DNA from 2 places in the Cupriavidus sp. LA-1 genome. Region 1 is predicted to be linked to the other one. Evidence: predicted binding sites of a transcription regulator. Region 1 holds the regulator's gene; the other holds the start of a gene.
The links. The regulator sigma-54, encoded in region 1, starts transcription at its own class of promoters, with help from an activator protein. The targets are predictions, from matches to a motif close to TGGCANGNAANCTGCTTT.
Positions count from the first base shown of each region.

Region 2: ACZ5MJ_RS22880 (phenol hydroxylase subunit) is a predicted target of sigma-54. The motif match lies at 8,206-8,223, and genes of this name have one in related genera.

Region 1 is NZ_AP031387.1:3,446,339-3,457,736, forward strand. It holds gene ACZ5MJ_RS16085 (KpsF/GutQ family sugar-phosphate isomerase) at 1-742, shown strand, start outside; gene lptC (LPS export ABC transporter periplasmic protein LptC) at 786-1,415, shown strand; gene lptA (lipopolysaccharide transport periplasmic protein LptA) at 1,536-2,183, shown strand; gene lptB (LPS export ABC transporter ATP-binding protein) at 2,241-3,041, shown strand; gene ACZ5MJ_RS16105 (RNA polymerase factor sigma-54) at 3,178-4,659, shown strand; gene hpf (ribosome hibernation-promoting factor, HPF/YfiA family) at 4,708-5,058, shown strand; gene ACZ5MJ_RS16115 (PTS sugar transporter subunit IIA) at 5,513-5,968, shown strand; gene hprK (HPr(Ser) kinase/phosphatase) at 6,049-7,020, shown strand; gene ACZ5MJ_RS16125 (PsiF family protein) at 7,182-7,568, shown strand; gene rapZ (RNase adapter RapZ) at 7,677-8,561, shown strand; gene ACZ5MJ_RS16135 (LON peptidase substrate-binding domain-containing protein) at 8,644-9,303, shown strand; gene mutY (A/G-specific adenine glycosylase) at 9,323-10,501, opposite strand; gene ACZ5MJ_RS16145 (dynamin family protein) at 10,601-11,398, opposite strand, start outside.
Region 2 is NZ_AP031388.1:817,826-829,223, forward strand. It holds gene dmpE (2-oxopent-4-enoate hydratase) at 1-700, opposite strand, end outside; gene ACZ5MJ_RS22840 (2-hydroxymuconic semialdehyde dehydrogenase) at 710-2,164, opposite strand; gene ACZ5MJ_RS22845 (catechol 2,3-dioxygenase) at 2,195-3,130, opposite strand; gene ACZ5MJ_RS22850 (2Fe-2S iron-sulfur cluster binding domain-containing protein) at 3,200-3,523, opposite strand; gene ACZ5MJ_RS22855 (2Fe-2S iron-sulfur cluster-binding protein) at 3,534-4,601, opposite strand; gene ACZ5MJ_RS22860 (phenol hydroxylase subunit P4) at 4,639-4,998, opposite strand; gene ACZ5MJ_RS22865 (aromatic/alkene/methane monooxygenase hydroxylase/oxygenase subunit alpha) at 5,030-6,550, opposite strand; gene ACZ5MJ_RS22870 (MmoB/DmpM family protein) at 6,586-6,867, opposite strand; gene ACZ5MJ_RS22875 (aromatic/alkene monooxygenase hydroxylase subunit beta) at 6,900-7,895, opposite strand; gene ACZ5MJ_RS22880 (phenol hydroxylase subunit) at 7,946-8,170, opposite strand; gene poxR (phenol degradation transcriptional regulator PoxR) at 8,670-10,388, opposite strand; gene ACZ5MJ_RS22890 (tripartite tricarboxylate transporter substrate binding protein) at 10,545-11,398, opposite strand, start outside.

The DNA.
Region 1 (11,398 bases):
GGCCGAAGCCAGCCACGGCGACCTGGGCATGGTCACGCGCGACGACGTGCTGATCGCCTTTTCCAATTCGGGCGAGACCGGCGAGCTGCTGTCGATCATCCCGATCGTCAAGCGCATCGGCGCGCGGCTGATCTCGGTCACCGGCAACCCCGACTCCAACCTGGCCAGGCTGGCCGACGTCCACCTGGACGCGGCGGTCGAGAAGGAAGCCTGCCCGCTGAACCTGGCGCCGACGGCCAGCACCACCGCGGCGCTGGCGCTGGGCGATGCGCTGGCGGTGGCGGTGCTGGACGCGCGCGGTTTCGGCGAGGAAGACTTCGCCCGCTCGCACCCCGGCGGCGCGCTCGGGCGCAAGCTGCTGACCCATGTGCGCGACGTGATGCGCACCGGCAACGCCGTGCCCGAGGTGCGTGAGAACACGCCGCTGGCCCAGGCGCTGATGGAAATCACCCGCAAGGGCATGGCCATGACCGCGGTGGTCGACCCGGACGGGCACGCCATCGGCGTGTTCACCGACGGCGACCTGCGCCGCCTGCTGGAAACCCCGCGCGACTGGAAGACCGTGCCCATCGGCGAGGTCATGCACCGCAACCCGCGCGTGGTCAACGAGAACCAGCTGGCCGTGGAAGCGGTGCAGGTGATGGAAGCCAACCGCATCAACCAGCTGCTGGTGGTGGATGACGCCGGCCGCCTGACCGGCGCGCTGCATATCCACGACCTGACGCGCGCCAAGGTCATCTGAGCGGGCGCGGGCCCGCCACAACCGGCACAACGCCAAGGACACCATGCAGGCACTCCTCGCCTCCCTCAGCGGCATCGTCATGCGGCTGCTGCCGCTGCTGCTGATGGCCATCGTGGCGGGCAGCACGTTCTGGCTGGTCCAGATCAACTCCCCCAAGGAAGACCAGGCCGCGCAGAACACCAAGAAGCACGAGCCTGACTACTTCATGGACCACTTCTCGGCCACCGAGCTGGCGCCTGACGGCAGCACCAAGATTCGCTTCACCGGCGATCGCATGGTCCATTTCGAGGACGACCAGACCTACGAGGTCACGCGTCCCGCCATGCGCGCGTATCAGCCGGAGCGCCCGCCGGTGACCGCCCGCGCCGACATCGGCCGCATGAACGCCGAAGGCTCGGTGATCGACCTGTACGACAACGGCTTCGTGCTGCGCCAGCAGGGCGCGGACGCGTCCAAGGACCCGCAGCTTACCGCGGCCTCGAGCTACTTCCAGCTGCTGATCAACGACGACATCGTCAAGACCGACAAGCCGGTCAAGCTCACGCGTGGCCCCTCGGTGATGACTGCCAACGGCCTGATCTTCAACAACGTCACCCGCGAAGTACAATTGCTCGGCAATGTGCGCGGCACTATCGTCACCGGGCCGTCGCCGGCCCGCGCGCCGGGTTCCTGAACCCTGGCCCAGCGGGGCCGCGCACGCGGCGCCGGCACGCACGAACGCATGCAGACCCGTGCAAACCCGCGTGAAACCGCACCACCAAGTATCCCGACGCCTTCAAGCAACCCTGCCAACATGACCGCTTCCCTGACGACTTCGTCCCGTCGACGCACCGCCCCGGCCCTGCTCGCGCTGGCCATGGCTTTCGGCCTGCTGGCCCAGCCTGCCCTTGCCGAGCGCGCGGACCGCGACAAGCCGATGGTGCTGGAGGCGGACAACGCCAGCTACGACGACGTCAAGCAGATCTATACGCTGACCGGCAATGTGGTGCTGACCAAGGGCACCATGATCCTGAAGTCGGACGCCGCCGAGCTGCGCACCGACCCCGAGGGCTACCAGTTCGCGGTGGCCACCGCCAAGCCGGGCAAGCAGGCCTACATCCGGCAAAAGCGCGAAGGCGTCGACGAATACATCGACGGCTGGGGCGACCGCATCGAATACGACGGCAAGCAGGAATTCTCCAAGCTGATCGGCAATGCCCGCATGGCGCGCCTGCAGGGTGCCAAGCTGGTCGACGAGATCCGCGGCGCGGTGCTGACCTACGACAGCCGCAAGGAGTTCTACACGGCCGCCGGCGGCAGCGGCGACGCCGCCGCCGCCAATTCGTCCGGCCGCGTGCGCGCGGTACTGTCGCCGCGCCAGGACCCGAAGGCCGGCACCCCGGGCAGCGGCGGCTCGCCGCTGGACCTGAAGCCGGCCCCCGCGCCCGCCAACAAACCATGACGCCGGGCGCGGACCTGCCCGCCCGCGCCTGAAACGCCCGAACGCCTGACTGTGCCTATGACCGATACCGCAACCATCGCCGACAAGCCTTCCGTCGAAGCCTCCACCGTCCTTCCCGGCGGCAGCACGCTGGTCGTGCGCCACCTGAAGAAGCGCTATGGCTCGCGCACGGTGGTCAAGGACGTCTCGCTCGACGTGAAGAGCGGCGAGGTGGTCGGGCTGCTCGGCCCCAACGGCGCGGGCAAGACCACGTCGTTCTACATGATCGTGGGCCTGGTGGCGCTGGACGAGGGCGATATCGTGCTCGACGGCGACCATATCAGCGGCCTGCCGATCCACGAGCGCGCGCGCATGGGGCTGTCGTACCTGCCGCAGGAAGCCTCGGTGTTCCGCAAGCTCAACGTCGAGGAGAACATCCGCGCGGTGCTGGAACTGCAGCTGGACAAGGGCAAGCCGCTGGCCAAGGCCGAGATCGAGCGCCGCCTGGATTCGCTGCTCGACGACCTGCAGATCGCGCACCTGCGCAACAACCCCGCGCTGTCGCTGTCGGGCGGCGAGCGCCGCCGCGTGGAAATTGCACGCGCGCTGGCGTCGTCGCCGCGCTTTATCCTGCTGGACGAGCCCTTCGCCGGCGTGGACCCGATCGCCGTGGGCGAGATCCAGCGCATCGTCAGCTTCCTCAAGGCGCGCAATATCGGCGTGCTGATCACCGACCACAATGTGCGCGAGACGCTCGGCATCTGCGATCACGCCTACATCATCAGCGAAGGCGCGGTGCTGGCCGAGGGCCAGCCCGAGGAAATCATCGCCAATGACGCCGTGCGGCGCGTCTACCTGGGCGAGAACTTCCGCATGTGACATGACGGCCTGCCCCTTGCGCGGCAGGCATTCCGGCGGGGCGCGCGCAGCCGCCCCACAGCCAGCGTCGATCGGAGTCCATCAGCGATAGCAATTTCCGTTCCAACATCGGAAAGATGCGCATAAAATAGGTCGCATGAAACCGTCGCTACAGCTCCGCCTCTCCCAGCATCTGGCACTGACCCCGCAGTTGCAGCAGTCGATCCGGCTGCTGCAGCTTTCCACGCTGGAACTGCAGCAGGAAGTCGAACAGGCCCTGACGGAAAACCCGCTGCTCGAGCGTGAGAACGACTGGATCGAGAGCCCGCTGCGCGTGGCCGCGGATGGCTCGGTCAATGTCCAGAGCGCACCCGCGCCCGCCCCCGCCGAACCCCAGGGCAATGGCGACGCCCGTGCCGACGGCGCGGGTGACGACGACAGCTTTGGCGACAACAGCAGCGGCGACGACTACGGCAGCAGCGACTGGAGCCTGGACGACTTTGCCCGCCGTCCGCAAGGCGACGAGGACGAAAAGACGCCGATGCAGCTGCGCGAAGCCGAGCCCACGCTGCGCGAATACCTGATGGAGCAGCTGACGCCGCTGAAGATCTCGGCGCGCGACAAGGGCCTGGCCATCTTCCTGATCGAGTCGCTCGACGACGATGGCTACCTGAGCGCATCGCTTGAAGAGATCTGCATGGAGTTGCCCGAAGAACTCGAATTCGAGCTCGACGAAGTCCACGCGATCCTGACACTGCTGCAGAGCTTCGACCCGCCGGGCGTGGGCGCGCGCAATGCCGCCGAATGCCTGGCGCTGCAGCTGCGCCGCCTGACCCACCCGCAGCGCGACCTGGCGCTGAACATCGTCACCAATCACCTGGAGTTGCTGGCGGTACGCGACTACACGCGGCTGAAGAAGGCGCTGCAGGTCGATGAAGCGGCGCTGAAGGCAGCCCACGACCTGATCCGCTCGCTGGCGCCCTACCCGGGCCATGCCTACAGCCGACCGGAAGCCGATTTCGTGGTGCCGGATGTGTTCGTGCGCAAGAGCGGCGGCGGCTGGATCGCGCAGCTCAACCCGGATGTGATGCCAAGGCTGCGCATCAACGATATGTATGCACAAATCCTGCGTGGCGCAAAAGGGGAAACCGGCACCGCGGGGCTGCAGCAGAAACTGCAGGAGGCACGCTGGCTGATCAAGAACATCCAGCAAAGGTTCGATACGATCCTGCGTGTCTCGCAAGCCATTGTCGAGCGTCAAAAGAACTTTTTCACCCACGGTGAAATCGCCATGCGCCCCTTGGTTTTGCGGGAGATTGCCGATACACTGGGATTACACGAGTCAACCATCTCCCGGGTGACGACCAATAAATACATGGCAACGCCGATGGGTACTTTCGAACTGAAGTACTTCTTCGGCAGCCACGTGTCCACCGAAACCGGTGGCGCGGCTTCATCAACGGCCATCCGCGCCTTGATCAAGCAACTGATAGGAGCCGAAGACCCGAGGAATCCCCTTTCCGACAGTCGCATCGCCGAACTGCTGGGTGAGCAAGGCTTCGTTGTCGCACGACGCACCGTTGCCAAGTATCGCGAGGCCCTGAAGATCCCCGCAGTCAATCTCCGCAAGTCTTTGTAGCCGAGCCCACCGCCTGCCTGGTGAGGCTCTTTCAGAAGGAGAAGCGCTATGAACTTCAAGATCAGTGGACACCACCTGGACATCACGCCCCCTCTGCGTGAGTACGTGGAAACGAAGCTGGAGCGAATCGTCAGGCATTTCGATCAGGTCATTGGCGTTAGCGTGCTGCTCTCTGTCGACAATCACAAGGAAAAGGACCGGCGTCAGTACGCAGAAATCAATCTACATCTCAAGGGCAAGGACATCTTTGTCGAGGCGCATCACGAAGACCTATATGCGGCGATCGACGCACTCGTCGACAAGCTGGACCGTCAGGTGATCCGCTACAAGGATCGCGTGCAAGGCCACGACCGCGAAGCGGTCAAGTACCAGATGGCCGCAGCGCAAATGCAGCAATGACCGTGCCCGGCAGCCCCGCAGAGGGCTGCTGACTCAGGATTGAACAGGCAAGCCGCGCCACGAAGCGCGGCTTTTTTGCGCCCTCGCGTTGCGCCGGCCAGAGCCAGGCCGGGCCTGGACTGGCGCCGCGGCGTGCTGTGGCATCGGAGCAAACGCTTTTCACCCGAATGAGCAAGAGTGTTCGCAAGCGCGGCGGCAAGGTGTATGCTGCGCCATACAAAGAGAGGGGAATCCTGGCCGCGCCCTGCATCGGTGCGACGGCTCTTGGCCCGGAGGCACGATTGCATCGCCATGTATCGTTCTGCACCAGCTTGCTCCGCTGCACCGCACAATCCGAGGGTGGCCGCTGCTCTATAATGGGCCGGACGCCTCCGGCCAGGCCAGGGGCAGCCCGGAGCCGGCCCCCTGCCCGGCGGAACGATCCGCCCGCTAACTGAAATCCTGCGCATCGCCCATGAATCGTTTGGCCAAATTGCTGCCACCCGGCAACATCAATCTCGACGTCAGCGTCACCAGCAAGAAGCGTGTGTTTGAGCAGGCCGGGCTCCTCTTCGAGAACAACCATGGCGTCGCGCGCGCCATCGTGACCGACAACCTGTTCGCACGCGAGTCGCTGGGCTCTACCGGCCTGGGCGCCGGCGTGGCGATCCCGCACGGCCGCATCAAGGGACTGAAGCATCCCCTGGCCGCCTTCATGCGCCTGGCCGAGCCGATTCCGTTCGAATCGCCCGACGGCAAGCCGGTATCGCTGCTGATCTTCCTGCTGGTGCCCGAACAGGCCACGCAGCAGCATCTGGAAATCCTGTCCGAGATCGCGCAACTGCTTTCGGACCGCGACATGCGCGAAGGGCTGGCGACACTGCCCACGCCCGATGCGGTGCACGAGTTGCTGATCGCATGGCACCCCTGATCCCCTGATCCCCCAAAGCGGGCCGGCACAGACCGGGCAGGCGCCACGCGCTTCGCACACCGCCCTACCAGTCATACCGCATGGAACTCACCGGCGTCACCTCCCAGTCCATCTTCGACGACAACGCAGCCGACATCAAACTCTCGTGGGTGGCCGGCCTGGAGGGCGCGGACCGCGCCTTTGACGTGGAGTTCGCCCGCGAAGCCACCTCCGCCGCCGACCTGGTGGGCCACCTGAACCTGATCCACCCGAACCGCATCCAGGTGCTCGGCAAACCCGAGATCACCTACTACCAGCGCCTGGACGACGAGACCCGCAAGCGCCAGATGGGCGAGCTGATCCTGCTGGAGCCGCCCTTCCTGGTGATCGCCGACGGCATGGAGCCGCCGCCCGACCTGGAACTGCGCTGCACGCGCTCGTCAACGCCGCTGTTCACCACGCCGGTATCGTCGGCGGCGGTGATCGACCACCTGCGCCTGTACCTGTCGCGCATCTCCGCGCCGCGCGTGACCATGCACGGGGTGTTCCTCGACATCCTGGGCATGGGCGTGCTGATCATGGGTGAATCGGGACTGGGCAAGAGCGAACTGGGCCTGGAACTGATCTCGCGCGGCCACGGGCTGGTGGCCGACGATGCGGTCGACTTCGTCCGGCTGGGGCCGGATTTCATTGAGGGCCGCTGCCCGCCGCTGCTGCAGAACCTGCTGGAAGTGCGCGGCCTGGGCCTGCTCGATATCAAGACCATCTTCGGCGAGACCGCGGTGCGCCGGAAGATGAAGATCAAGCTGGTGGTGCAGCTGGTGCGGCGCAACGACGGCGAGTTCGAGCGGCTGCCGCTCGATTCGCAGTACCTGGACGTGCTGGGCCTGCCGATCCACATGGTCAAGATCCAGGTGGCGGCCGGCCGCAACCTCGCCGTGCTGGTCGAGGCCGCCGTGCGCAACACCATCCTGCGCCTGCGCGGCATCGACACGCTGCGCGACTTCATGGACCGCCAACGCGCCGCCATGCAGGCCGACGTCGTGTCGCGCGGCCAGGGCCGCCTGCTGTAAGCCCGGCGTTTTCAATTGCTTACAACGGGACGGACTCAAAACGTCAACGTTTCTCAGGCATGCTCCGTTTTGTGCTGTAATGGGCATCACGCCCGTTACGGAAGCTGCAACGCCGGCAATGGTGCGCGGCCATGAAGTTTTCCACACCGAGGAGAGCAAGCATGAAGAAACTGATCGCGATGTGCGCGCTGGTCACCCCGATGATCGCCGCGAGCGCCTTTGCGCAGACCGCCGCCACGCCGGCCACCCCCGCCACCCCGGCCAAGCCGGCGGCGACCGCCCCGGCGATGCCTGCCACGTCCGCTACGCCGGCCACCCCGGCCAAGCCCGCGGCCAACGCCCAGCAGGACAAGATGAAGGCCTGCAATACCCAGGCCTCCGGCAAGAAGGGCGACGAACGCAAGGCGTTCATGAAGGAATGCCTGTCCAAGGGCGGCGCACCCATGACCCAGCAGGAGAAAATGGCCTCCTGCAGCAAGTCGGGCAAGGGCAAGAAGGGCGACGAATACAAAGCCTACATGAAGGATTGCCTGTCCAAGTCAGCCTGAACGGCGGCACCAGCTGCAGATGCAATGGCGAACCGGGAGGTTCGCCATTTTGCTTTGTAAACGCACTGTCATGACGCAGCCGGCACCTGATGCTATGCTTCAAGTGCTATGCGCATCATCCTCATCACCGGCATATCCGGTTCCGGCAAGTCCGTCGCACTGAACGTCCTGGAAGATGCAGGCTACTACTGCGTGGACAACCTGCCGGCCCAGTTCATCCCTGAACTGACCCGCTATCTCGACAGCCAGGGCTATACGCACCTGGGCGTGGCCACTGACATCCGCAGCCGCGAGTCCCTGGACCAGCTGCCGGACACCGTGCGCGCGCTGGCCGCCGAGCACCAGGTCGAGGTGGTCTTCCTGACCGCCAGCACCGATGCCCTGGTGCAACGCTATTCCGAGACGCGCCGCCGCCATCCGCTGTCGGTGCGCACCGACGGCGTGACCGGCCCGGGGGGCGAACCCGCCTTCAACGACACCGCGCTGATGGAAGCGATCGAGATGGAGCGCGCGCTGCTGAGCCCCCTGGCCGAGGCCGCGCACCGTATCGACACCAGCAATGTGCGCACCAATACGCTGCGCAGCTGGATCAAGGAGCTGATCCGCGACGACAGCCAGCACCTGACGCTGCTGTTCGAGTCGTTCGGCTTCAAGCACGGCGTGCCCAGCGATGCCGACCTGGTGTTCGACGTGCGCTCGCTGCCCAACCCCTATTACGACCTGGCACTGCGCCCGCTGACGGGCCGTGACACGCCGGTGATCGACTTCCTGCAGGCCCAGCCGATGGTGCTGGCGATGGCCGAGGATATCCGCGCCTACGTCGAAAAGTGGCTGCCAAGTTTCATTGCCGACAACCGCAGCTACCTGACGGTGGCCATCGGCTGCACCGGCGGCCAGCATCGCTCGGTCTATATTGCGGAAAGGCTCGCCAACTATTTCCGGGCGCATGGTAATGTGCTGGTGAGACACCGAGAGCTCGCACCGGCGGGCTGACGCAGGCGCGACTGCCCACCGGCATCCGCACGCAGCGTCGGCCTGTTGGCCCTTTGCTGCGCGATACCCAAGCTGGCACTGCATGTCCTCGACCGACCTCTACCGTCCCACGGCTTCAGAAGCTCCGCCACGGACGCTCGACAACCTGCCGCTGTTCCCGTTGCACACGGTGCTGTTTCCCGGTGGACGGCTGCCACTGCGCGTGTTCGAGGCGCGCTATGTCGACATGGTGCGCAACTGCCTGCGCGACAGCACGCCCTTTGGCGTCTGCCTGATCGAAAGCGGCGAGGAAGTGGCCCGCCCGGACCAGCCCACCGTGCCCGAGCCGGTCGGTTGCCTGGCCGAGATCGTCGACTGCAACATGGAGCAGCTCGGCGTGCTGCTGATCCGCGCGCGCGGCCGCGAGCGCTTCCATATCGCCAGCCATGAGACCCGCGACGACGGCCTGCTGGTGGCACGCGCCGAAGTCCTCCCCCCCGACATCATCGACTGCAAGCTGGAACTGCTGGGCGAATGCCTGGATGCGCTGCGGCGCATTGTCACGCGGCTGCACGCCGAGCAACCCGACCGCCTGCCGTTCGACGAGCCCTACCTGTGGGACGACCCGAGCTGGGTTGCCAACCGGCTGTGCGAGTTGCTGCCGGTGCCGCTCAAGGCCAAGCAGATGCTGATGGCGCTGCCCGACGCGGGCATGCGGGTCGAGATCGTGCACCGCTATATGCGCCAGAACCACATGCTCTAGCCGCGGTTTTCCGTCACGTTCAGAACAACCCGCCGCGGGCCTGGTCGTCCAGCAGCCGGCGCACCGGCGCGGGCGTCCCCACCGCATCGAGATCGTCGAGCGAGAGCCAGCGTTGCGCGGCTTCCCCGGCGCTGTCCTGCACCATCAGGCTTGCGCCGTCCGCGCTCACATCGACCCGGATGGCACGGATCAGCAGGCGGAAGTGCGTGAACACATGGGTCAGCTCGCCGGTCAGCGTGGCGCGCGCGGGCTTGCCGAAGGCGCGCGCATAGTCGAGCGCCGCCGCCTCGGCGGCTTCCGCATCGAAGGGCACGGTATCGACCGGCATCTCCGGCAGGCTCCACAGGCCGCCCCAGATGCCGCTGCCCGGGCGCAGGCGCAGCAGTACTTCGCGCCCGCGCCGCACCAGCAGCATCACCGTGCTGCGTTCGGGGATGGCGGCGCGCGGCTTGGGCGTGGGCAGCACGCCGGTGAGCCCGTCACGGCGCGCCACGCAACCGGCCGACAGCGGGCACGCGCCGGCGTCGGCCAGGCAGGCCGGCTTGCCGCGCGAACACACCGTTGCGCCCAGGTCCATCAGCCCCTGCGTATAGGCGATCATGTCCTCGGCCTGGCGCGGGCCGGGCGCCGGCAAGGCCACCTCGGCCAGTTGCCACATGCGCGTTTCCACCGCGCGCTCGCCCGGATGGCCATGGATGCCGAAGCAGCGCGCGAACACTCGCTTGACGTTGCCGTCCAGGATCGGCGAACGCACGCCGGCACTGAACGCGGCGATCGCCGCCGCGGTGGAGCGGCCGATGCCTGGCAGCGTGGCCAGCACCGCGGGATCCGTCGGGAAACAGCCGCCGTGCTCGCTGACCACCTGCATGGCGCAGCGGTGCAGGTTACGCGCGCGCGAGTAATAGCCCAGGCCCGCCCACAGCGCCATCACCTGGTCGGCAGGCGCCGCGGCCAGGTCCTGCACCGTGGGCAGCTGCGATACAAAGCGCTGGAAATAGTCGATCACCGCGCTCACCTGGGTCTGCTGCAGCATGATCTCCGACAGCCAGATGCGGTACGGGTCGCGCGTGTTCTGCCACGGCAGGTCATGCCGGCCATGCCGGCGCTGCCAGTCGACCACGCGCGCGCCGAAGTCGGGCGGCACGAGGATGTCGTCGGGCATGGCGGGGACGGTGCGGGGGGCTGGTTTGCGGGGCATGTGGGTAAAACGATCTGAAGCGCTGGGGCGCGGCGGCGCACCAAAGAAAAAGGCGCCGCAAAGCGCGGCGCCACATGATATACCGGCCGGGGACCCGGGCTAGGCTACCGCAAGGCTCGCATTGTCCTCGCCGGCAGCCGGCCGCATCAGCCGCTCGGCATAGCCCTCGATGCGCCCGCTGCGCTCATCGAGCCCGTTGAGCACCTCCTCAAGCTCGGCGATGCGGCTTTCCAGCGTGTCGGTCGCCTCGTGGATGCGCTCGATCGAATCGACGCGCCGGCGCAGCTGCTTCTGGTGCTCGCGCACCTGCGCTTCCAGCGGCGTCATCACCGACTTGAGCCAGACCTCGATATCGCGGTTCAGGTCGCGGAAATTCTCCAGCACGCGGCTGGCCATGGTGTTGAACGCGCTCTGCACCAGCTGCGGGCGCGAACGCGTCAGCATATTGACGGTGCCGAAGTGCGCGTGCACCAGCCGCAGCGTCTCCTGCAGCTCGGCCACGTAGCGCTCGGCGGTGAACTGCATTGGCGCGGGCAGCGTGAAGCCGTGCTCGGCATTGAAGCGCCGGTACATGCTTTCGATCAGCTGGTACAGCTGGCCGATCTTGTTGTCGGCATCGGTCACCAGCACCGTCAGTTGCGCGAACAATGCGTCCATGTCCTCGCGCAGGCCGCGCGAGAAGAAGCGTTCCTTCATCTGCTCGCGCGCGGTGCGCATGGTGCGGCGCACGTCGCGCAGCTGCAGGCTCTTGATGATGTCGGCGCTATGGCGGCCGAAGACCATGCGCAGTGCCTGGAACTTGCTGATGCTCTGCTCGAACTCGTCCTTCTCGCCCTGCACCCGCATCAGCATGTGCTTGACCATCGCATGGTTCTTGCCGCGCAGGCCGCGCAGCTC
Region 2 (11,398 bases), on a different replicon from region 1:
CAAGCGAGCCGGACAGGATCACCTCGCCACGCTTCAGGCCGATGCCCAGCCTGCCAAGGGTGTTGGCCAGCCATGCCACCGCGTTGACGGGGTGCCCCAGCGCGGCCGCGCCGGCGCCGGTGGCGACGATCTCGCCGTTCTTCTCCAGCGTCATGCCGACCGTGCCCAGGTCCACGCTGCGCGGGTCCACCGCGGCGTCGCCGAGCACGAACACGCCTGACGATGCGTTGTCCGCCACGGTGTCCTGGATACGGATCTTCCAGTCGCGGATGCGTGAGTCGACGATCTCGAAGCAAGGCAGCACGCAGGCGGTGGCGCGCAGCACGTCGGCATTGGTCACGCCCGGCCCTTCCAGGTCGTCCTTCAGCACGAAGGCGATCTCGCCTTCGGCCTTGGGCGCGATCAGGGTGTCGGCGGGAATCGCCGCGCCGTCGGGGTAGACCATGCCCGACAGCAAGTGGCCAAAGTCGGGCTGGCGCACGTCGAGCATGTCCATCACCACGCGGCTGGTCACGCCGATCTTCTTGCCGACCACACGCTCGCCGGCGTCAAGCCGGTGCTGCACCATCGCCAGCTGGATGCGGTAGGCATCGTCGATGGTCAGGTCCGGCCAGGATTCGGTCAGCGGCGCCACCGGGCGGCGGGTGGCAAGTGCCTGGTGCAGGCCGGCGCCGATCTCAAGGATAAGTTGGCTATGCATGATGGGACCTCACAGGCGCACGCAGACGTTGCGCAGCTCGGTATAGAACTCGATCGAATGGACACCGCCCTCGCGGCCGATGCCGGACTGCTTCGCGCCACCGAAGGCGGTGCGCAGGTCGCGCAGAAACCAGGCATTGATCCAGCAGATGCCAACCTCCAGCGCGCTGCCCATGCGGTGCGCGGTGCCGAGGTCGCCGGTCCAGACTGTCGCGGCCAGGCCGTACGGGGTGTCGTTGGCCAGCGCGATGACCTCCTCTTCGGTGTCGAACGGGGCGATATGGCAGCAGGGACCGAAGATCTCCTCGCGGATCACGGCGGCGCTTTCGGGCAGGCCGGTCCAGATCGTAGGCTGCACCCAGGCGCCTTCCGCGAGCACGCCGGGCATCTGCGGCACACCGCCGCCGGTGACCACCGTGGCGCCGGCCTCGGCGGCCTGGCGGTAGCAGGACAGCACCTTGTCGCGATGCTCATGCGACACCAGCGGCCCCATGTTCACGCCGGGCTCGGAGGGTGGCCCCAGCTTCAGCCCCTCGGCCTTCGCCTTCAGCGCGGCGACAAAGCGCTCGAAGATCGGCCGCTGCACGTAGACGCGCTCGGTGCCCAGGCACACCTGGCCGCTGTTCTCGAACGCCGAGCGCGTGATGCCGGCCACGGCCTTGTCGAAATCCGCATCGGCAAACACGATGCCCGCGTTCTTGCCGCCCAGCTCGAACGACACCGGCCGCACACCATTGGCCGCTGCCTTCATGATGGCCTCGCCGGTGCGGGTCTCGCCGGTGAAGGTGATGCCGTTGACCTGCGGGTGCGCGGTCAGGAAAGCGCCGGCCGAATCCGGGCCGAAACCATGCACCACGTTGTAGACGCCCGGCGGCACGCCGGCCTCGTTCATCACTTCGCCCAGCAGCGTGGCGGTGGCGGGGGTTTCCTCCGACGGCTTGACCACCACCGTATTGCCGCAGGCCAGCGCCGGCCCGACCTTCCAGGTCATCAGCAGCAGCGGCAGGTTCCACGGGCACACCACGCCGATCACGCCGCGCGGGCTGCGCACCGCATAGTTGATGGCCTTGCCGCCGTCGGGCGTGTCCATGGCAAAGCTCTCGGTCGGCACGTTGCGGATCAGGTCGGCAAAGACCTTGAAGTTGGCCGCGCCGCGCGGGATGTCGATATGGCTGGCCAGCCCGAGCGGCTTGCCGGTATCGGCGATCTCGGCCTGCACGAAGTCGTCGAAGCGGCGGTTGATGCCGTCGGCCACCGCGTGCAGCAGTTCGACCCGCTGCGCCACCGTCATGCGGCCCCACGGCCCCTGCAGCGCGCGGCGCGCAGCCTGCACGGCGGCATCGACCTCGGCCTGCCCGGCCTCATGCACGCGGCCGATCAGGCTGTTGTCGGCCGGGTTGCGGTTCTCGAAGGTCCGCGCGGTGCCGACCCACTCGCCGTTGATGAAGTTCTTGAAGTCTTTCATGTTGGTTCTCTGGTGTAGATGCAATCGCGCTCAGGTCAGCACATTCAAAAACGCCTCGTTCAGCTTCCTGTCGTGATAGAAGATCGCCCGCCCGAGCTCGTTGTCGGTCCAGGTGATGGTGGGCTTGTCCGGGTAGTGGATATAGCCGCCTGAGAACACCTCGTTGCGATTGCCCGAGGGATCGAAGAAGTAGATCGTCGCGCCGCGCGTGATGCCGTGGCGGGTCGGGCCGATGTCGAGCGACACATCCTTCTTGGAAATGATGTCGGCTGCCTTCAGCACCTCGCTCCAGTTGTCGAGCAGGAACGAGGCATGGTGGAAGCGGTTCTTCTCCGGATGGCGGATAAAGGCGATGTCATGCGCCTTGTTCGAGCAGGTCAGGAAGGCGCCGATCAGCATCTGGCCGTCCGGTCCGGCCACGACCTGCTCGGCCAGCGAGAAACCCAGCACGTCGCGGAACAGCCTGACGGTGCCGTCGACATCGTCGCCATACAGCAGGCAGTGGTCGAAGCGGCTGGGCGCCATGCCGCGCAGGTCGTCCGGCCAGGGGTCTGGGTTCAGGTCGCCGGTCTTGCAGCCCAGCTTGTCCTTGTCGGCAAAGAGCTCGATGGCATGGCCGGTCGGGATGGTGAAACGAAAGCGCACGCCGGTGTGCGGATGCTCGCCCGCGGCGATCCACTGGCAAGCGGTGGCCAGGCCGGATTGCTCCACCTCCTGCGCCAGCCGCTCCAGCGTGCGGCCGCTGTCGACGCGAAAGCCCATATAGTCCATGCCCGGGCTGTCGGCCTCGCGCAGCACCACGCTGTGGTGGTCGTGCTCGTCCCATGCCTTCAGGAACACCCGGCCCTGCGCATCGCGCGCGGTTTCGATCAAGCCGAGTACCTCGGTGTAGTGTTTCAGCGCCGGCTCCAGCTCCAGCACGCGCAGGGCCACGTGCCCCGGTCGCAATACGCCTGTCAATGCCATGATGGGTCTCCTGGTGTGGTGGTGGCACTGTGTGCGTGCCACCTTCTTTGCTTGTGCTTCGTTCGCTTGCTACCGGCCCTGCTCGCGCTGGCGCTGCTTGTCCAGGCAGCGCTGCAGCAGGGCCACCGGCCGCAGCCTGATATCGCTGTCCGGGTAGGTCTTGCAGGCCAGCACCAGCCCGTCGCGCTGCTCCGCTTCGGACAGGCAGGCTCGGCTCATCTTGCCGGCGTGGTAGTGGCCGGCCTCGATGCGGACCTTGCACACGCCGCAGCCGCCGCCGCGGCAGCCGGCCGGGATGCCGCGCTGGCCCAGCACTTCCATGCCGCGCAGCAGGTTCTGCCCCGGCGCGCAGGGATAACGCAGCCCGCTGCCGGCAATCTCGACGGAATGCATTGCGGCCTCCTCAGATCTTGAACAGCGGGCTGCGCGCGCTGTTCTGCGCATCCGCCGCGGACAGGAACTTCTCGGTGTGGATGTCCGCATCGAACAGCCGGCCCTGCATCAGCGTGCGGATGCAGGCCTCGATCATCGGCGGCGGCCCGCACAGGTAGGCCTTGTGGCCGCTGAAGTCGGCATTGCCGTTCTGCGCGTAGAGCTGGTGCAGCACATCGTGGACGTAGCCGCGCGCGCCGCTCCAGCCGCTGTCGGCGGGTTCGTCCGACAGCGCCGGCACGTAGCGGAAGTTGGGGTGGGCCTGCGCCAGCGCCCGGAACCCGGCGTCGTAGTACAGCTCGCCGCGGTTGCGCGCGCCCTGCACCAGCGTGATCGGCAGGGTCTCGCCGGCGGCCAGCAGGTCCAGGATCATCGCGCGCGGGCTGGACAGGCCGGAGCCGCCCGCCAGGAACAGCATTGGCACCCGCGCCGACTTGCGCACGAAGAAGCGGCCATAGGGCGCGGAGAACGACAATTCGTCGCCCACCGCCAGCCGGTCGTGCAGGTAGCCGGTGGCCTGCCCGTCCGGCACGCGCCGCACGTGCAGTTCGACCAGTTCGTCACCCGGCGCGTTGGCCAGCGAGAAAGCGCGCGGCTGGTCGCAGCCCGGCACGTTCAGGTTCACGTACTGCCCGGCCTGGAAGGCCGTGCGCCGGCCGTCCTTGACCCGCAGCCAGATGCCCAGGATGGTGGGCGTCAGGGCGCGCGTCTCGACCACTTCGGCGCGGTAGTCGGCCAGCGGCAGTCCCAGCGCATCGGCGTCTTCCTCGATATCGGCCTCGATCACCAGGTCGGACTGCGCGGTCGCGCAGCAGGCCAGGCACTGGCCGTTGTCGCGCTCGAAATCCATCAGCGCGAAGCTGGACGCCTCGCCCTGGTCGACCTCGCCGTCCACCACCTGCACCTTGCAGGTGGCGCACAGGCCGTGGCAACAGGCATGGGGCAGCCACACGCCGTTGCGCAGGCAGGCATCCAGCACGGTCTGCCCCGGAGCGATGGGGATGGTCTGCCCGATCGGTTCAATGGTCAGCGAATACATCTTGGTCTCCTTGCGGTGGTGCGCTCGCCCGCGTGCCTCAGCTGCGGCTGCCGCCGATGCCGTCCAGCCCCGGCGTGCGGAAGCGGATCACGTCCTTGTGGCCCAGGCCGTTCTCTTCCAGCGAGCGGTCCAGGTCCGGCTGCCAGGGCTGGCCGCCGCGCAGCCACTGCACCTGGCCCCAGTCGATGCGGGCAAAGTCGGGGTGGTAGCCGTAGACACCGGGCAGCACCTTGTCCACCACGTCGCACAGCGGCATCGACGGCGGGAACGGGAAGCAATGCGGGGCGCAGAACAGCAGGTGGCCGTCCCAGCCGATATAGAGCAGGCGGTTGCCGTGGAACACGGCCTCGCGGTCGGCCGCCTCGAAGGCGTAGTCGCCGATGGATACGACGGGCATGGTTGTCTCCTTGTCTTGTGATGGGGCGGCTTCAGGCGGCGTCCGCGGCGGGCCCGATGCCCTTCCACGCGTTCCAGTTGCGCTGGTCCTGCGAGCCCTCGAAATCCAGGTTGTCCGCGCCCGGGTTCAGCCGGTACCACTTGAGCACGTCCTCCAGCGTGGCGCCGCCGCAGTTGCCCTGGTAGATCTGGTGCACCGGCAGCCAGGCCTGCGCGTACTTGGCGGGCTCGCCGTCGAAGATGTCCTTGCAGCCGTTCGAGCAGAAATGGAACTTCATGCCGTGGTAGCTGCTTTCGCGGTAGCAGGTCTGGGTGGGGTCGTCGGGCTCCGAGAACACCATCGGGATCTGGCAGGTCTGGCACAGCATCGGCAGCGTGGCGTTGTAGAAGCGCTCGCCGGCCTGCTGGCGCTCCTGCCAGTGGTCCAGGCGCGGCTTGTAGTAGCGCTCGAAGGTCTGCGGGTACTTTTCGGCCAGCCATGCCATCTCGTCGGCCTTGGGCACCCAGGTGTGGAAGCCGGCTGCGCCCGCGTAGTTGTAGAAGGTGGCCCAGGCTTCGTGCGTGATGCGGTCCTTGGTCCTGGTGGCGACCTCGTGGTACTTGGGCATGCGCAGGCCGTAGCGCTCCAGGTCCTTGAACAGCGCCCCGCCCGCCTGCTCGAAGTACATCTCCCAGGCCTCGGCCCACGACATCACGCGCTTGGGCAGCATGTAGTCCATCATCATGCCGACCAGCGTGAGCAGGCGGAAACCGCGCCAGAACCACTTGTCCAGCCACTTCTGCAGGATCGGGATGTTGCCGGCGTCCTGCTCGCACAGGAACTTGACCACCTCCAGGCCCAGCGTCATGTGGCGCGACTCGTCGGACTGCGCGGAGAAGCCGAAGGTCACCGTGGCCATGTCGCCGTTGTAGGCGGCGCCCGACATGAACGGCATGAACAGCAGGTTGGTCAGCACGTACTCGAACGAGAACGAGATCGCGGTGATGAACTCGAACGGCCCCGCGCTCATCGCGTCCTCGAAGTAGGACTTGGGCACCGACAGGTACCAGACCCGGTCGTGCATGTGGCGCCATTCGCCAAAGCCGTGGAAGTACTTGTTGTAGACCGACAGCGTGTGCAACTGGGTCTGGGCATGGCGCAGCTCGTCGATCGACTGCATCTGCGCCGCCACGCGCGCGCCGGCGCCGCGGAAATGCCGGCCCAGGTGGGCGTAGCCGCGGTGGGCGGCATATTCCAGCGGCGTCACGCCGGTCAGGAACAGCCGCAGCGCGTTCAGGTAGCGCGGATCGGATACGTTCAGGTGGCCGTTGTTCTGCACGAACGAATCGATGATCGCGTACAGCTTGCGCTCCTTCTCCGACTGGTATTTCCAGTAGGCATCCATGGTCATGCGGAACGGGTCTTCCCATTTGTCCCAGTCGTGGATGCGGATGCCCTCGTACTTGTCGAACGGGAAGACCTTGTCCATCGGCTCGTAGGTCGTTTCCCAGGCCAGGTCCCGCGTCATCGAGGCGTACTTCTCGCGCAGGTTGAGCTTCTTGCGTGCGTCCATGATGTCTCCGTGATGTTCTCTATGCCGCTGCGGTGTCAGGCGTTCCAGCGCAGCGTGAAGGCGTCTTCGTCTTCGTCGATGTTTCCGCACAGCGAGATCAGGTTCAGGTGGATCTCCTGCAGGTCCCAGTCGCGGCCGAGCTTGCCGGCCACCAGCTCGCGCACGATGGTCAGGTGGCCGGGGGCGTCGATCTTGACCATGGCGGGGAACTGCGACACCACCGCATGCGGGTTGGCCTCGGTGATGGCGTCGATGATGGGTCGGGTGTCGTCGTTGTGCTGCAGGGCGATGTAGACGTTGGCGGCGGTGGCTGACATGGCGTATCTCCGTGGGGTTCGTTGCGGGCGGATCAGCCAGCCAGGCCGAGCTTGCCCAGGCGGACTTCGAACTGCTCGCGGCACAGCGCCACCATCTGCGCGCCGTCCTCGCCCGTGAGGGCGTCGGCCACCGGCACCAGCGCCTGCGCCACTTCGGCGCAGGCGGCGCGCGCCCAGCCGGACAGCAGCACGCGATTGGCGTCTGACTCGGCCGCGGCGGCCTGGATCACCGCATCGACCCAGCGTGCGTGCTCGTCGCGCCAGTCGTTCATGAACTCGGTCAGCACCGCCAGCCCGGTGCCGCAGGCGCGCGCGATCACCGCGTCGGCATGCTGGTAGACCAGCGGATAGAGCAGCCCGTCGAGCACCAGGTTCTGGGCCACGAAGGTCTCGAACCAATCCTCGGTGACAAAGGTGTGCTCGACAAAGCGGCGCAGCGGCTGCCACGTGGCGCTCTCCAGCCAGGCCACCCTGGCGCGCTCCAGCGCCACGCCGGTATTGCCGTCCAGCAGCATGCCGATGCGCGACAGGTACTGGGCGATGCCCAGGCGGTCCATCGCGCAGTAGGTGCAGGCCTGCGTGATGGCGGTGCCCCAGCCGTAGTCGGCGCAATAGAAGTTGTTCATGTTGGCGCCCCATTCCACATGGCGCAGCGGCAGCAGGCCGGTGGCCAGGCGTTCCTGCCATTCGGCGGGCAGCGCCTGCAGCAGGCCGCGCTTCTCGACAAAGGCGAAGCTCTTCTCCGTTGCATCCTGCTGGCGGCCGCGCGCGGTGACGTAGGCGCCGTAGTAGAACTGGCGCGGGTCCTTCAGCGCGTACCAGTCCTGCATCACGATTGCCGTGCGGCGCTTGTCATACAGCTCGAAGCCGGGGTCCCAGGTGGGGCGGTAGTGGAAGTTCACCTCCGACTGCACGTCGTAGGTCGCCTCCTGGTAGCGCGACGCCGGCTTGTCGCCGAAGCGGCGCGCGACATGGCCGTAGGTCTGGCGCAGCGGCTGGATCTGCTGGGTCTTGATATCGACTTGCATCGCTTGGTCTCCTGTATCCCTTCTCTCTTTGTGATGCGGTGGCTGCGGCGTCAGTCGTCGGCATCCGGCTGCGGCGAAGCTTCCAGCGGGGGCAGGAAGCGCACGCGGTTCACGCAGCAGAAGGCTTCGAACATCGGCGCCGGCATGATCAGTTCGACGTTCAGCTCGGGGTCGGCCACGCTGAAGGCGAACTGCACAAACCCTTCGGGCGTGCGGCCCTCGACCCGCACGTAGCGCGGCGTGGCTTCGAACAGGGGAACCGACGGGGTGTTCATGGCGCGCTCCATTGCGTTGGCTGGACGCAGGCCTTACTGCGAAGACCGTGCCAGGGAGCGCAAAGCGCGGTGGGACAAGGCTTGCGGGGAATCAGCCGTGGCGAGCGTGCGCGTTAACCCGAAAAGGTCCGCGCGAATACTGTCGATGAATTGATGAAGCTGCCCGCAAGCCTTGATCAAATGATCAAAAGCCGCGCCGGGCGGGCGTTTGCGGGCAGCGGGCGGATGGGGATGCGGTTGCCCCGCGGTGCAGCAGCGTGCGTGGGCAACATGGGCGAGAGGACTTGATCCGACAGGGAAATGTTGCTGGCGCGGTGCAGCATCAGGCAACTGCGGGCGAATGCGCGGCCGGAAGGGACTGCATCAAATGATCAAGGGGGAAGAAGCGGGGATTGAAGGCGCGTGGAAGACGCGATGGATATCGATGACCACCAGTGCGCTCCCGCTCCCGCAAGCGGGAGTGGGAGCAAACCCTCAGCATTTGAACCGTGCAGCAGCCTCAGTTGCCGTGGCCGTTGCCGCGCGCACCGCGCATCTTCCACCGGTACGCCAGCTGCGGCCGCGTAATGCCCAGCAGCCGCGCCGCCTGGCTCATGTTGCCGCCGGCGCGCTGCATCGCGGCCTCCATCAGCACGGTCTCGACATCGCCCAGCGCCAGTTGCTGCTCCGACATCTGGTCCAGCAGTGCATGGACCGCGGCTTCGCGCAGGTCTGGCAGCGTGCCACCCGCGCCCAGGCGCGGCGCGGTATCCACCGCCGGTGCCACGGTGCCCGGCAGGAACAGGTGGTCGGCGGTGATCTGGCCGCCCTGGCTGGCCAGGATCACGCCGCGCTCGATCACGTTCTCCAGCTCGCGCACGTTGCCGGGCCAGTCATAGTGGCGCAGTTCGGCCAGCGCGCGGTCGGTGATGCCGACGATGCGCTTGCCGTGGCGCGCGCCGTAGCGGGCCACGAAGCGCTCGGCCAGCGGCCGGATATCGTCCAGGCGCTCGCGCAGCGGGGGGATCGTGACCGGGTAGACGTTCAGGCGGTAGTACAGGTCCTTGCGGAAGGTGCCCTGCTTCACGGCTTCGGCCAGGTCGACATTGGTGGCGGCCACCAGCCGCACGTCCACCTTGCGCGTGCCGGTGCCGCCCACGCGCTCGACTTCGCCTTCCTGCAGCACGCGCAGCAGCTTGGACTGGGCCGAGGCCGACAGCTCGCCCAGCTCGTCCAGGAACAGGGTGCCGCCGTGCGCGCGCTCGAAGCGCCCGGGGCGCGACTGGCTGGCGCCGGTAAAGGCGCCCTTTTCCACGCCGAACAGCTCGGACTCGATCAGCTCGTCGGGAATCGCCGCGCAGTTCACGGCGATAAAGGGCTTGTCGGCGCGCCCGCTCACGCTGTGCAGCGCCTGTGCGAAACGCTCCTTGCCCACGCCGGTCTCGCCCAGCAGCAGCACGGTCACGTTGCTGGCCGCGGCGCGTTGCAGCAGGCCCCAGGCGGCGCGGAAGCCGGGCGAGGTGCCGACCAGGTCGGCCGGCGTGGCCGGGGTGCCCTGCAGCGCGCGCAGGTGCTCGACCTCGCTCTGCAGGGCGATGATGGTTTCGATCACGGGATCGGGCTGGTACAGCGCCAGCGCCTGTGCGCCGTCTTCCCAGGCCTCCACCGGCTTGCCGACGATGCGGCAATGCGGGTGCCCGCAGGCGATGCATTCCACTTCGCGGTACAGGATGGTCCGCCCCATCAGCGCGGAGGTATAGCCGGTGGCGTAGCCAATCTGCATCCAGCAGGCAGGCTGGTCGACGATGCCGAACAGCTGGCGGTGGACGTCGCCCTCGAAGGAGTCTTCCCACAGGAATTCGCCATCGTAGATGCCGGCGGCGATATCGATGTCGACCTTGACCGGCGTGACCCGTACCACCCCCTCGATGGTATGCAGGCAGGGCCCGATCTCCAGCTGGCCGAAGTCGCTGTGGCCGGCGCGCAGCTTCCTGGCCACCTCGGCGTCGCGCATGCCCGAATGAAAGCCCATGCGCATGAACAGGCCGCGCGCGCGCTCCATGCCCAGGGTGTCCACCAGTTCCTTGCGCAGGGCGCCCAGGGCGGCGGTATGGATCAGGATCATGCGCTGCTCGTCCAGCCAGATCGCGCCTTCCTCCATGGCAAAGCGCAGGCGGCGGGCAAGATCGGCCAGGCCATCGCGCATGGTGGCCGAGAACTTGTCGGTTGAACTGCTCATTGTCTCCCCTCAGTGCCGGCGGATGATCCGCTCGAGTGTGCCTTTCGGCCGGCATCTTACGCACATTATGTGCCAGGGAGACGGGGGCGGGGTCATGACATGCCCCCGGGCGCATCCCCGGGGGAGCCCCCTATGAACCGCGTTGGTCCGGGCCGCTCAATCCGCCCGAATCCCCCGCTGGCGGATCAGCGCCCCCCACTTGTCGGTTTCCTTCGCCAGGTGCTCGCGCAGTGCCGCCGGCGAACTGCCAATCGGTTCGGCGCCGATCAGCGCCAGCCGCTTCTGCACGGCGGGCTTGTGCAGCGCCTCGAGCATGGCGCGGTTGAGCGTGTCGATCACCGGCTGCGGCGTCTTCGCCGGCACGAAGGCAGCGAACCACGGCGACAGTTCATAGCCCGGCAGGCCGGCTTCCGCCACCGTCGGCACATTGGGCAGCGCGCTCGAGCGCTTGCTGGTGGTGACCGCGATCGCCGTCAGCTTGCCCGATTCGATATGCGGCTTGGCCGAGGTGATGCTGTCGAACATGTAGTCGACCTGGCCGCCCAGCAAATCCGTCATGGCCGGGCCGCTGCCCTTGTAGGGGATATGCAGCATGTCGACACCGGCCATCGAGGTGAACAGCTCGCCCGCCAGGTGGATCGAAGTGCCGTTGCCGGCGGAGGCATAGGTGTACTTGCCCGGCGCCGCCTTGGCCTGGGCCACCACCTCCTTGACGGTGCTTTCCTTGCGCCGCGCCTTGTTGGCCACCAGCACATTGGGCACCACCGCCAGCAGCGACACCGGCGCAAAGTCCTTGACCGGGTCATAGTTCAGGCGGCCGTACAGCGCCGGGTTCACGGCCATGCCGTTGGCGACGATGATCAGCGTGTAGCCGTCGGCGGGCGCGCGTGCCACCAGCTCGGCGCCGATATTGCCGCCGGCGCCCGGACGGTTCTCGACGACGATGGCCTGGCCCAGCGTGCGCGACATGTCTTCGCCCAGCGTGCGGGCGATATTGTCCATCGCGCCGC